One region of the Mesobacillus sp. MER 48 genome, then DNA from elsewhere that is predicted to be linked to it. Evidence: predicted binding sites of a transcription regulator. Region 1 holds the regulator's gene; the other holds the start of a gene.
The links. The regulator NrdR, encoded in region 1, represses ribonucleotide reductase genes. The targets are predictions, from matches to a motif close to AACACNATATATNGTGTT.
Positions count from the first base shown of each region.

Region 1 (6,291 bases):
GCTCTTTTTCTCAAACCAGTCCGGCAAGACTTCCTTGCGTACAGGTTTCCGTTTTCCTGAAGCAGCGGTCGTTTTCTTTCCTTCTGCCCAATCGAGGTATTGCCTGTGCTCACTTTTCGCCAGCTCCATGGCATCCCTTACAGTCGAGATTTTCTTCCTCGACCAGTGGCTGGCGATTTTCTCAATATAGCCTTTGGCCAGCTTCATATCCGTTCTGATCATAACATATTGGACCAAAACATTCACGACACCCGGAAGCAGCTTTTGCTTGAACATCACTTCTTCGATGATCTGCAGGTCAGATTTTGAAGGCACGGCACCGCCTGATAAGTCGATCAGCAGTTGTCTTGGTGATGTTTTTTCAAAATAGAGAACCAATTCCTCTTCTTTTGTTTTTGGCTTCTCGATTCCAGCTTTGTGCTGAAGAGGCTGGGTCCGGTCCAAGAGTGCCGGCAACTGGTCCTGGTATTCAAATTGGTACCAGTCCCGGGCCGCCTTTCTCAGCTCCTCGATATCGATTTCATTATCAGCTGTTACGGCACTCAAGACGATATTCTTCATCTTCAACGCATCAATTCCATAAAGGAAGGCGAGATTGCTGACCGCTTCTTTGACCTTCGTTGTAAAAGCTTTTTTGGGGATCAAAGAATCCTGAAGACCTCCCAATAACAGATCGAAATTAAATTCCGAAGGGTCAATCTGTATTTTGTCAGACTCCCTCCTGCCGATGAAGGATTGTGCTTCATCCTCTCCAAGGTCGGCAGCTGAATCACTATTATGCATGAGTGCTTGAGGAGGAACAGACAGGAACACATCCTGAAAAGCCCGGGTAATTTCAGAATATCCCTCCTCTGCCTCGGGCAGCTTGTCACTGAAAAACCGTTTAAGCCTCAAAAACTGATTCTTTCCGATTTTTCGATACAGATAGACATTCAGCATGCCATCCAGGAAAAATTGTTCAGGAGTCAACGGCGGCTGTAATTCATAAATGAATGAACGGCCATCTTCACTATTTTTGACATATGTCTTCAGCAAACCCATCCCCTCAAGCTTCTGGCGGGCGTGATAAATCTCCTTCAAATTCATATCCATGATTGTCATCAGGTTATGATGGGTACCAGACTGTGACCATAGCCGATTCTCTTCAAGTTCGGCCCATAAGGTCATATAAAGGCTCAAACAAGCTGGCCCAATCAACGGCTGGTACAAAAAGGTGAGCACCTTGCGATCATAATCATGCAGCAGGCCGCCGGATGCAACAATATATTGGTCTACAGGCAAAGTCTCCTGCCAATGCTGAGCCATCCTATTCCCCTCCACTCTATCCGGTTAAAAACTATAACAATACCACTATGCTGAAAATCAAATCGTTCACGCGCGCCTTAAAAAGAGCCGAAGTTTCCTTCAGCTCCCTCATGGAAAAGCGTAAGCGCCTGATCAGCCCCGACAAGCGTTGGGGCCTGGCAGTGAAGTCGCTCTTTGACTTCATTGACAGGACCGAAACGTCTCGAGGGGCTAGGCGCTGGAGCTAGACAATTCTCTAAGTGAAAATTTATAAAGCGCAAGCGCCCTGGTAAATATACTTCATTGGTCTGGACCCCAGCTTTATCATTGTTCTTTCTTCAATAACTCTTTTAATTCATCGATGAATACATTGATATCCTTGAACTGCCGGTAAACAGAGGCGAAACGGACATAGGCGACTTCATCGATCTTAGCCAGCCTGTCCATCACCATCTCGCCCACTGCTTCGCTCTTGACTTCGGATACTCCATGGCTTCGCAATTCTTTTTCCACCTCGGAGACCAGATCCTCAAGCTCTTTTAGGGCGACCGGTCTTTTTTCACACGCTTTCAGCAAACCGCGAAGGAGTTTCTCCCGATTGAACTCCTCGCGAGTACCTTCTTTTTTTACAACAATCAATGGGATTTCTTCAACTTTCTCAAAAGTGGTAAAGCGAAATCCGCAAGCTTCACATTCACGTCTGCGTCGAATTGATCGGCTATCGTCAACCGGTCTTGAATCAAGAACCCGGGTAGAGTTATTTTGGCAAGTTGGACATTTCATCTCGATCAGCTCCGAATATTTTGAAATATAGAATGAGCGAAGGACCATTCGCTTTATCCACCAATACGTCCATAAGCATTATCCTTACTATTATCTTATAAAAAAGAAGCTGATGGGACAAGAGGGACTATTGATTCCCATATTTACCTGAACCGATGAACGTAAGTGTTTTATCCAATTTTCCATATACCTTGATTACTTCTTGTCTCAATGCAGGATTGATTCCTGCCATAGAAAACTTTTCCGTGGAGATATGTAAATCGACCGCTGTCTCAAAGGGTTTTGTCGTAATGACAGTCGCGGTTAAAAAACTCCTGACCCTGCCGTTTAGCTCAGCTGAGATTTCTCCATGTTCCTTTGATACACTTGTGATCCGGGCTGCAGGGTCAGCTTTAAGCAGATCCTCGACTGATTGGAATACCTGATTAAAATTTGCTTTATAGTAATGGGTCCGCAATTGTTCATCGCTGTTATTTTCACTCGTCCCGCTGAATTTCTCGTATCTTCCTGTTATGGATTTCAAAAAAGACATCAAAAATCCTCCTGCAGATTATTTCTATTTACAGTTTACCTTAATTTTCGCACAAAATAAAAAGAGGTGTATCACTACACCCCTTGTAATTTTTCATATTTTCAATTATAGAGCCTTCGCTTGTGCCTGTTTCACATGCACTGGACCCATGCCGCGTGGGATTTCGATATTCTCACGTGTTTGAGCGCTAAGAGCTTCAGCAATATAGTCAGCTGCAATATTAGGATCGAGATCGCCGCAAGTGTAAACATCAATGCTGGCGTACCCGTGCTCCGGGAAGCTGTGAATAGTTAAATGAGATTCAGAGATAATGACAACTCCGCTTACACCCTGTGGTGCAAATTTGTGGAAAGCCACTTCGCGGATTTCAGCACCAGATTTCAAAGCTGCTGAAACGAAAGTTTGTTCAATAAAGTTCATATCATTCAATTTTTCAAAGTCGCAACCCCAAAGTTCAGAAATTACATGACGACCCATTGTTTCCATATTCAATTTCCCCCTCTAACAATATTAGAATGAAATTCCTAGTTTCAATGGTATCTTAACTACCACGGGGGAAAGTTAGTCCAGAGAGGTCCTAACCCTTTAAGTAGCCAATTGGTACCGTTATTAAGAAGTTCACGATGACTAGTATACTTTGTTTATATTTTTTTTGCAACACATGAAAATAAAATTTTTTCAATGAATTTCAGCTTGCTATATCAAAAGGTTTTTAGATAGCTATTTTAAGGATATCCCCGGGAATCGATTGATTACCTTTGTAAGATTAAAGAGGTTTTTCTGAAGAGGGAAGACGGTAATCTGATACAAAACGAAAGCGTCATTAAACAAGCCTGCCGGGAGCGGCAGGCTTGTTTAATGACTATTCTAATTATCCAACTTTCACGGCTGTTGAAGCAGACATTGCCTCGGCAACATGTTTTACCAGGTCTACCACCCTGCTTGAGTATCCCCATTCATTGTCATACCACGCAAGTACCTTGACTTTGTTGGCGCCAATGACCATTGTAGACAGTCCATCAATGATCGCTGAGTGCTCATTTGTGTTGAAATCGATGGATACAAGTGGATCTGTTGTAATATCCAGTATACCCTTAAGCTTTCCTTTTGCGGCAGAATAGAACGCATCGTTCACCTCATCCACAGTTACCTCTCGCTTCAAGTCAACAACCAGGTCTACAAGTGAAACGTTTGGCGTCGGCACCCTTAATGACATGCCGTGAAGCTTTCCTTTCAACTGCGGAAGAACAAGGGAAAGCGCCTTTGCCGCCCCTGTTGAAGTAGGGATGATTGATTGGCCGCAAGAACGCGCCCTGCGCAAATCCTTGTGCGGATTATCGATATTATTTTGGTCATTTGTATAGGCATGAACAGTTGTCATCAATCCGTTTTCAATTCCGAAAGTATCATCCAGAATTTTTGCGACAGGTGCCAGGCAGTTCGTTGTGCATGAAGCATTGGAAATGATGTCATGTTCTTCAATTTTTAATGCGCTTTCATTTACGCCCATCACAATCGTAATATCTTCATTTGTGCCCGGTGCTGTTATAATGACCTTCTTTGCGCCTGCTTCCAGATGAAGTGCAGCCTTGTCACGTGAGTTGAACTTTCCTGTGGCCTCTATGACAATATCAACCTGCATTTCTTTCCACGGAAGCTCAGCAGGATTGCGATTGCTCAAAAGTTTGACAGTTTTCCCATTGACTACTAGGTGATCATCAGCAGGGATAATCTCACCTGCAAATTGACCATGGGTTGAATCATATTTAATCAAATGCGCCAGTGTTTCAGCCGGATAGCTCGCATTAATCGCTACAACCTCAAGATTTTCCTCAAGAATGGCTCTTCTGAATACCATTCTGCCAATTCTCCCAAAACCGTTTATCGCTATTCTCGCCTTCATTGTACGGCCCCTTCCGAATTAGTGTTATACTTAATAACCCTTTGTTATGGTATTAGTATAACATATTAAAAATTATTTGTGATATATAATTGCACACATTTAAAATTTAAAATAATTCTGATAATAATTATCAGTAAAGACAAGTATTTCTTGAGTGGATTTTATTGAAACAAAGATTAAAAATCCTGAAACAAAGATGATATTGAGCCAACAGGTATTTATTTGGGCTGTAACAGGGGTATAACCGGAAGCTCGGCCATAGCGGAAGGTGTACTGACCAGAAGGGCTTTTAGTAATATGGCAATAACCAGGTTAACGGCAAAAGAAAAAAGAGCCTATTCGGCTCTTTAGATTCCCCATTTATTCAGGATTTTCTTCAATTGCTGCCTTGATTGCTCAATTGTTCCTGTGTTGTCGATGACTTCATCTGCCAAATCCACTTTATCCTTCAAAGGCATCTGCGACTTGATCCTTGAAAGTGCTTCATCTTCGGAGAAACCATTCCTGGACATCAGCCTCTCCAGTTGGGTCTTCTCATCCACGTAGACAACGATGATCTTTTCGACCAGGCCTGTGAGCTTGCTTTCAAACAGCAATGGTATGTCCAGGACCACTGCTTTTTCATTGGCAGCTTCAGCTTGCTGCCTTTTCATGGCCATCCTCTCACGTACGGCGGGATGGACGATTGAGTTGAGCAGCAACCTTTTTTCCTCATTGTTAAAAATGATCGACCCTAAGGCAGGGCGATTGATAGTGCCATCTTCTTCTAAAACTTCTGTGCCAAAATGGCTGACAATATCATTGTATGCTTTTTCTCCTGGCTCAACAGCAAGCCTCGCTTCGATATCAGCATCGATCACAGTGATGCCAAGCTCAGTGAACATGGCCGATACCGTGCTTTTCCCGCTCGCTATACTTCCGGTTAATCCAATGATTAATGACATTTGTTTTATCCTTTCAAACAGACCGCTAAAGCTTGAGCAGTCCAATTATGATCAATAAGATTCCAGGTACGAATGAGAACTTCTGCAGCCAGCTCCTCTCTGAAAAATAGCTGCCCATTCTCATGCCGGCATAGACGAACAATGAACTCATACAGGCAACCGTCAAAGCCAGATAGCCGGGCGAAAAGCCCAATAAGGCAGCACCGATCCCGGCTCCGAATGCATCAAGAGACAGGGCGAGACCGAGCATGACGGCTTCGATTCCATTGATTGTACCCGATCGGTCAAAGTCTGCCGACATCGGCTTCTTCAAAATATTGATAACAATGCCAAGTGATTTAATCTCAAAATTCAGGATGATTTTTTCATGACAGAGCATCTCTGACTGGTCATTGCGAAAAAACTGGAATAACACCCATCCGCCCAATACTATCAAGACAGTGCCACCAATTGTCTCTGCCAATTCAGGTGAAAAAAAGCTCTCAAGAAAATGTCCGATCATCATGGCAGCCATCAGAACGGCCGCTGAACAGACCGCAATAACAGCAATCGATTTAACCGGGATTTTCATTTTCCGCAATCCATACGTTAACCCTACACTGAAACTGTCAAGACTGACAGCGAATGCAAGTAAAAGCAGGGAGATTATTTGTGCCATAAACTGAGCTCCTTCCTGTCAATCGCTACGTTAGTATATGGAAGGAGCCTAGATATGGTGAGAAAATCAACAGGCGATTATATGTTCACAGTTTTTGGCATGTTGGACAGAAGTGGGTACCCCGTCCTCCGACGACTGTTTTTTCCAGTGGTGTGCCACACACCTTGCATGGTTCATTTTTTCGGCC
Region 1 is NZ_JAMAUR010000001.1:1,144,675-1,150,965, forward strand. Features, by position in the region: gene M3593_RS05845 (replication initiation and membrane attachment family protein) at 1-1,305, opposite strand, end outside; gene nrdR (transcriptional regulator NrdR) at 1,609-2,067, opposite strand; gene M3593_RS05855 (hypothetical protein) at 2,195-2,599, opposite strand; gene speD (adenosylmethionine decarboxylase) at 2,705-3,085, opposite strand; gene M3593_RS05865 (glyceraldehyde-3-phosphate dehydrogenase) at 3,471-4,502, opposite strand; gene coaE (dephospho-CoA kinase) at 4,850-5,446, opposite strand; gene ytaF (sporulation membrane protein YtaF) at 5,472-6,104, opposite strand; gene mutM (DNA-formamidopyrimidine glycosylase) at 6,190-6,291, opposite strand, start outside.

Region 2 (6,291 bases), 310 kb from region 1:
CTTATGCAAAAGGACAATACATTGATGTAGTCGAAGTGCCTCATAAAGATGGTGTAACAGACCTGGATGCATTGAAGGATATGGCAAGCGAAGATGTCGCTGCTGTCATCGTCCAGTATCCGAACTTCTTTGGCGGTCTTGAGTCAATGAAGGAAATTGAAGAAATTGTCCATGAGAACAAATCTCTTTTCGTAGTTTCGAGCAATCCGCTAGCGCTGGGGGCGTTGACACCTCCAGGCAAATTCGGCGCTGACATTGTGACGGGAGACGCACAGCCATTCGGGATCCCGACAGCATTCGGCGGCCCTCACTGTGGATACTTTGCAGTAACTGGAAAGCTGATGAGGAAGGTTCCAGGAAGACTTGTCGGCCAGACTAAGGACGATCAGGGACGCCGAGGATTTGTATTGACACTTCAGGCGAGGGAACAGCATATCCGCCGTGATAAAGCGACATCCAATATCTGCTCGAACCAGGCATTAAATGCACTTGCTGCCTCTGTGGCGATGACTGCAATCGGTAAAAAAGGCGTTCGTGAAATGGCTGTCGCCAATATCCAGAAAGCTCATTACGCTAAAAAGGCATTCAAGGAAAATGGCTTTGAGATTGCATTTGAAGGCCCATCCTTCAATGAATTCGTTGTCAAGCTGAATAAGCCGGTCAAAGAAGTGAACCAGAAGCTCCTCGAAAAGGCCATCATAGGCGGCTATGACCTTGGCCGTGATTATTCCGGACTTGAGAATCACATGCTTGTTGCAGTGACTGAGTTAAGGACAAAAGAAGAAATCGATACATTTGTAAAGGAAATGGGGGATATCAATGCATAAGGAAGATCAGCCACTCATTTTTGAATTAAGCACACCAGGCCGTGTCGGCTACAGCCTTCCGGAAATGGATGTTCCAGAAGCGGATTTATCAGAGCTTTTGCCTGAAGGATTCCTTCGTGAAGAGGAACCAGAACTTCCTGAGGCTTCCGAGCTTGATATCATGCGCCATTATACAGCATTGTCGAAACGCAACCACGGTGTTGATTCCGGATTCTATCCGCTTGGATCATGTACAATGAAATACAATCCGAAGATGAATGAAAATGTCGCTCGTTTCAACGGATTTGCACACTTGCATCCATTGCAGGATGAGAGTTCAGTGCAGGGGGCGCTTGAATTGATGTACGATCTGCAGGAACACTTGATTGAAATCACCGGTATGGATGAAGTTACCCTGCAGCCAGCAGCTGGTGCACACGGTGAGTGGACGGGATTGATGATGATCCGCGCTTTCCATGAAGCCAATGGTGACCAAAACCGTACGAAGGTCATCGTTCCTGATTCCGCTCACGGAACCAATCCTGCTTCTGCTACAGTCGCTGGTTTTGAAACGATTACGGTAAAATCTGATGAAAACGGCCTTGTTGACCTTGAAGACCTTAAAAAGGTTGTTGGGGAAGATACTGCTGCGTTGATGCTTACAAACCCGAACACGTTGGGATTATTTGAAGAAAATATCCTAGAGATGGCCGAGATAGTCCACGGCGCAGGCGGAAAGCTTTATTACGATGGAGCGAACCTGAACGCTGTAATGTCCAAGGCTCGCCCTGGCGACATGGGCTTTGATGTTGTTCACTTGAACCTTCACAAGACATTCACCGGCCCACACGGCGGCGGCGGCCCGGGATCAGGCCCAGTCGGCGTAAAAGCAGACCTTATTCCATTCCTGCCAAAGCCTATCGTTACAAAGCAGGATGGCGTATACAAATTCGATTACGACCGCCCGCAATCAATCGGAAGGGTTAAACCTTTCTACGGAAACTTCGGCATCAATGTCCGTGCCTATACATATATTCGGACAATGGGACCAGACGGCTTGAAGGCTGTAACAGAGTACGCGGTACTAAATGCCAACTATATGATGAGAAGGCTTGCTGAATATTATGATCTGCCATTCAACAGGCACTGCAAACACGAATTCGTCCTTAGCGGCAAGCGCCAGAAAAAGCTTGGCGTCCGTACATTGGATATTGCCAAACGCCTGCTTGACTTCGGTTATCATCCGCCAACCATCTACTTCCCATTGAATGTAGAAGAAGCGATCATGATCGAGCCGACAGAAACAGAATCCAAGGAAACCCTTGATGCGTTCATCGACGCGATGATCCAGATCGCACGTGAAGCAGAGGAGAACCCGGAAATCGTTCAGGAAGCACCTCACTCTACTGTTGTAGGCCGCCTGGATGAAACAACAGCTGCAAGGAAGCCAATCCTGCGCTATCAAAAAGCTGAATAGTTTTTTAAAAGTCCTGCCGGTTTGAAATTGGCAGGACTTTTTTTGATAATGATTATTTTTGGTAGCTGAGCCCGGTAGACTTCGGACAGATTTGGAGGGAATCAGCGAAAAGCTGTCTGAACAAGGTGCAACTTCGGACAGGTTTGGAGGGAATCAACGGAAAGCTGTCCGAACTTGGTGTAACTTCGGACAGGTTTGGAGGAAATCAGAAGAAAGCTGTCCGAACTAGGTCCAACTTCGGACAGGTTAGAAGGGAATCAGAGGAAAGCTGTCCGAACTAGGAGCAACTTCGGACAGGTTTGAAGGAAATAAGCAAAAAGCTGTCCGAACTAGGAGCAACTTCGGACAGGTTTGAAAGGAATCATCAGAAAGCTGTCCGAACTAGGTGCAACTTCGGACAGGTTTGGAGGTAATCAGTAGAAAGCTGTCCGAACCAGGAGCAACTTCGGACAGGTTTGGAGGAAATCAGCAAAAAGCTGTCCGAACCTAAGATGCAAAAGACATTTATTTTAGAACTAAAAGAAGCTAAACCGAAAAGAGTGTTATGACTTTAAAAGCTAACCCCCCAGCATTTCTGCTGAGGGGTGATTTTATGGAAAGATTGCTTATTTAGCTTTGATTTTGCCGCCCCATTTTTTGAAGCCGCCTTCAAGATGGGATAAGTCTTTATAGCCTTTTTTGTGAAGCAGCTGTGCAGCACGGCCGCTGCGTGATCCGCTCTGGCAATAAAGATAGACTGGCTTGTCCGGTCTGACTTCCTTCAGACGTGCCTTTAGCTGGGTAAGCGGGATGTTTCTTGCGCCAAGAATATGTCCGTTGGCAAATTCATTTGGTTCACGGACATCAATGAGCTGCGCTTTACGGTACCCTGCTTTGAATTCTTCCTCTGACAAAGTCTTCAGGATTTTCTTTTGGCGGAAATACATAAACACAGAGTAAAGAATCACCGCAACTGTCAGGACGATTAAAAAAATAAGTGTATCCAAAACATATTTCTCCTTTCAAGCTTAGCTGAGCCACCTTTAATTATATAAGCCTTCCTGGATAAGAGCAAAGGAATTTAACAAAATTCTTTCGAACAAGCTGCTTTGCTTTTGAAAATTTATTTGTTAGACTAAAAAAATCGTAGCTTTGAACAATTTTAAATGGGGTAATGCAATGGAAAAAGAGGTATGGAGATTTATTGATTCAGGAGACAATTCACCGTCATTCAATATGGCGCTGGATGAGGCGTTGCTCGATTGGCATGGTGCCGGAAAAATCCCGCCTGTTGTCCGCTTTTATGGCTGGAACCCGGCGACACTTTCAGTTGGCTATTTCCAGAGGATCGAGCGCGAGATTGATATGGATGCGGTACAGCATCATGGTCTCGGATTTGTGCGCAGGCCCACTGGAGGCAGGGGTGTCCTGCATGAACACGAACTTACATATAGTGTCATCGTTACAGAAGACCACCCTGAAATGCCGAAAACAGTCACTGAGGCATATCGCGTCATTTCAGAGGGGATTTTACTAGGGTTCCAGAAACTTGGACTGGAAGCTTATTTTGCCGTGCCAAAAACATCTGCCGAAAAAGATGCACTGAAGAACCCGAGATCTGCGGTTTGTTTTGATGCACCAAGCTGGTACGAGCTGGTTGTCGAGGGAAGGAAGGTCGCCGGAAGTGCCCAGACACGTCAGAAAGGTGTCATCCTTCAGCATGGATCCATATTGCTGGATTTGGATGAAGATAAACTTTTCAGCTTATTCAAGTACCCGAATGACAGAATCAAAGAAAGAATGCAGCGAGCCTTCAAGACCAAGGCAGTGGCAATCAATGAGATCAGCGGCCGGAAAATTGAACTAGAAGAAGCGAAGAAAGCCTTCAAAGAAGGTTTCGAGGACGGGCTTGGAATTATTTTGGAGCCTTATACCTTAAGTGAAGAGGAATTGGATTATGTGAATGCACTTGCCAAAAACAAGTACGAATCTGATGACTGGAATTTTAAAAGATAAAAAATTTTTAAAGCGGTTGAACCGCTTTTTTTCTTTTATCCAGTATTTTCTAGAGGTCGGGGGGATTGTAAAAAGTGCAACCCTCGAAATTTGTTGTTTTTTATCGTTTAAGGGAAAAATTCTATCTTTCTCTCTTTTTATCTCTCATTTTTAGTAGTTTTCATGTTTGACAAAATAAAGTTCTTTTGTCCTGAACACCATATATAGTATTGTCGAAAATAAAAAATACACTATATATTGATTTTTAATGTTTCGATATGATAACGTAAGGGTAATTCAAAAAAAGCAGCTAGAATTACATATTTCTAGTATCACATTAAAGAATGGATTTAAACCTTTGAAGGAGTTGTAGAAATGTCTGTTACTATTGGACAAAAAATGAGCCTGAATGTTGAAAGTCTGAATGAGGATATCAAGTTGTTCCCGCAGGTTCACCCCATCACACCTGAAATGAAACTTACCCACAAAGGCGTCTCCCGACTTGTCATGCTGGACCGCTATACTTTTAAAGACACCGAAAAAATCACACTCTCTAGTGGGGATTTTGTCGTCCTCACGATCAAGGAAGATCCAAAGTTCCCGGCACGCGGACTTGGATTCATACAAGATATTGATTGGGAGAACAAGACAGCGAAAGTTCTTGTAGAAGAAGAGTTTCGCGGAGTACTTGATGATCCCGAAGAATCAGCCACTGGCATTATCAAGCGTTCCCTGGACGTGATTGAAAAGCCGCTGGAAGTATTCTACGAGCAAATCGCAAAACGGAATGCGACGGGGCTGGCAGCTGTTGAAAAAACAGAAGAGAAGCGCCAGGAGTGGTTTGAAAAGTTCTATCAGGAACTAGTATCAATGAACTTCATTCCTGCAGGGCGTGTCCTTTACGGAGCAGGCGCAGACACAGACGTAACCTACTTCAACTGCTATGTAATGCCTTTCGTAAAAGATTCCCGCGAAGGCATCTCTGAGCATCGCAAGCAGGTCATGGAAATCATGAGCCGCGGCGGCGGAGTCGGAACGAACGGATCAACATTAAGACCGCGCAACACACTGGCCAGAGGCGTAAACGGAAAATCATCCGGATCGGTTTCATGGCTTGATGACATCGCCAAGCTTACACATTTAGTTGAGCAGGGCGGGTCAAGAAGGGGAGCGCAGATGATCATGCTTTCTGACTGGCATCCTGACATTGTGGAATTCATCATTTCAAAAATGCAGAACCCAAGAATCCTTCGCTTCCTGATAGAAAACACAAACGATGAGTCAATCAAGAAAATGGCTAAGGAAAAACTTAAATTCACGCCGATGACACTTCAGGAAGAAGCAATGTACCAGGGAATTGTGAACTACAAAACGATCCCAGGCTACGGTGGATTCAGCGCTGATATCATTAAATCTGCTGAAGAAAAGCTTGCAACAGGCGGAACTTATACTGTCCATAACTCAGAATTCCTGACTGGTGCAAATATCTCAGTCACATTGACAAAAGATTTCATGGATGCAGTCGACAACGATGCAGACTATGAACTTCGCTTCCCAGATGTAGAAAGCTACGATGCTGAGACGATGAAAATTTATAATGAAGAGTGGCATAAAGTAGGGGATGTTCGCGAGTGGGAAAAGCTTGGCTATAAAGTCCGTACCTATAGAAAAATCAAAGCCAAAGAACTATGGAACCTGATCAATATCTGTGCGACGTATTCTGCGGAGCCTGGCATTTTCTTCATCGACAATGCCAACGACATGACGAACGCACAGGCATATGGACAGAAGGTTGTAGCGACCAACCCGTGTGGGGAACAGCCTCTCGCACCAAACTCTGTCTGCAACCTGGCTGCTGTTAACCTTGCAGAAATGGCGGACAAGGAAACCAAAACAGTTAATTTTGAAAAATTGAAGCGTACTGTTGAAGTTGGTGTGCGCATGCAGGACAATGTCATCGATGCGACTCCATATTTCCTTGAAGATAATAAGAGACAAGCCCTGGGCGAACGCCGTGTCGGTCTAGGGGTAATG
Region 2 is NZ_JAMAUR010000001.1:838,432-844,722, reverse strand. Features, by position in the region: gene gcvPA (aminomethyl-transferring glycine dehydrogenase subunit GcvPA) at 1-827, shown strand, start outside; gene gcvPB (aminomethyl-transferring glycine dehydrogenase subunit GcvPB) at 820-2,283, shown strand; gene M3593_RS04320 (rhodanese-like domain-containing protein) at 2,889-3,269, opposite strand; gene M3593_RS04315 (lipoate--protein ligase family protein) at 3,442-4,278, shown strand; gene M3593_RS04310 (vitamin B12-dependent ribonucleotide reductase) at 4,633-6,291, shown strand, end outside.
Region 2: the regulator NrdR is predicted to act here: its motif matches at 4,472-4,489, upstream of M3593_RS04310 (vitamin B12-dependent ribonucleotide reductase).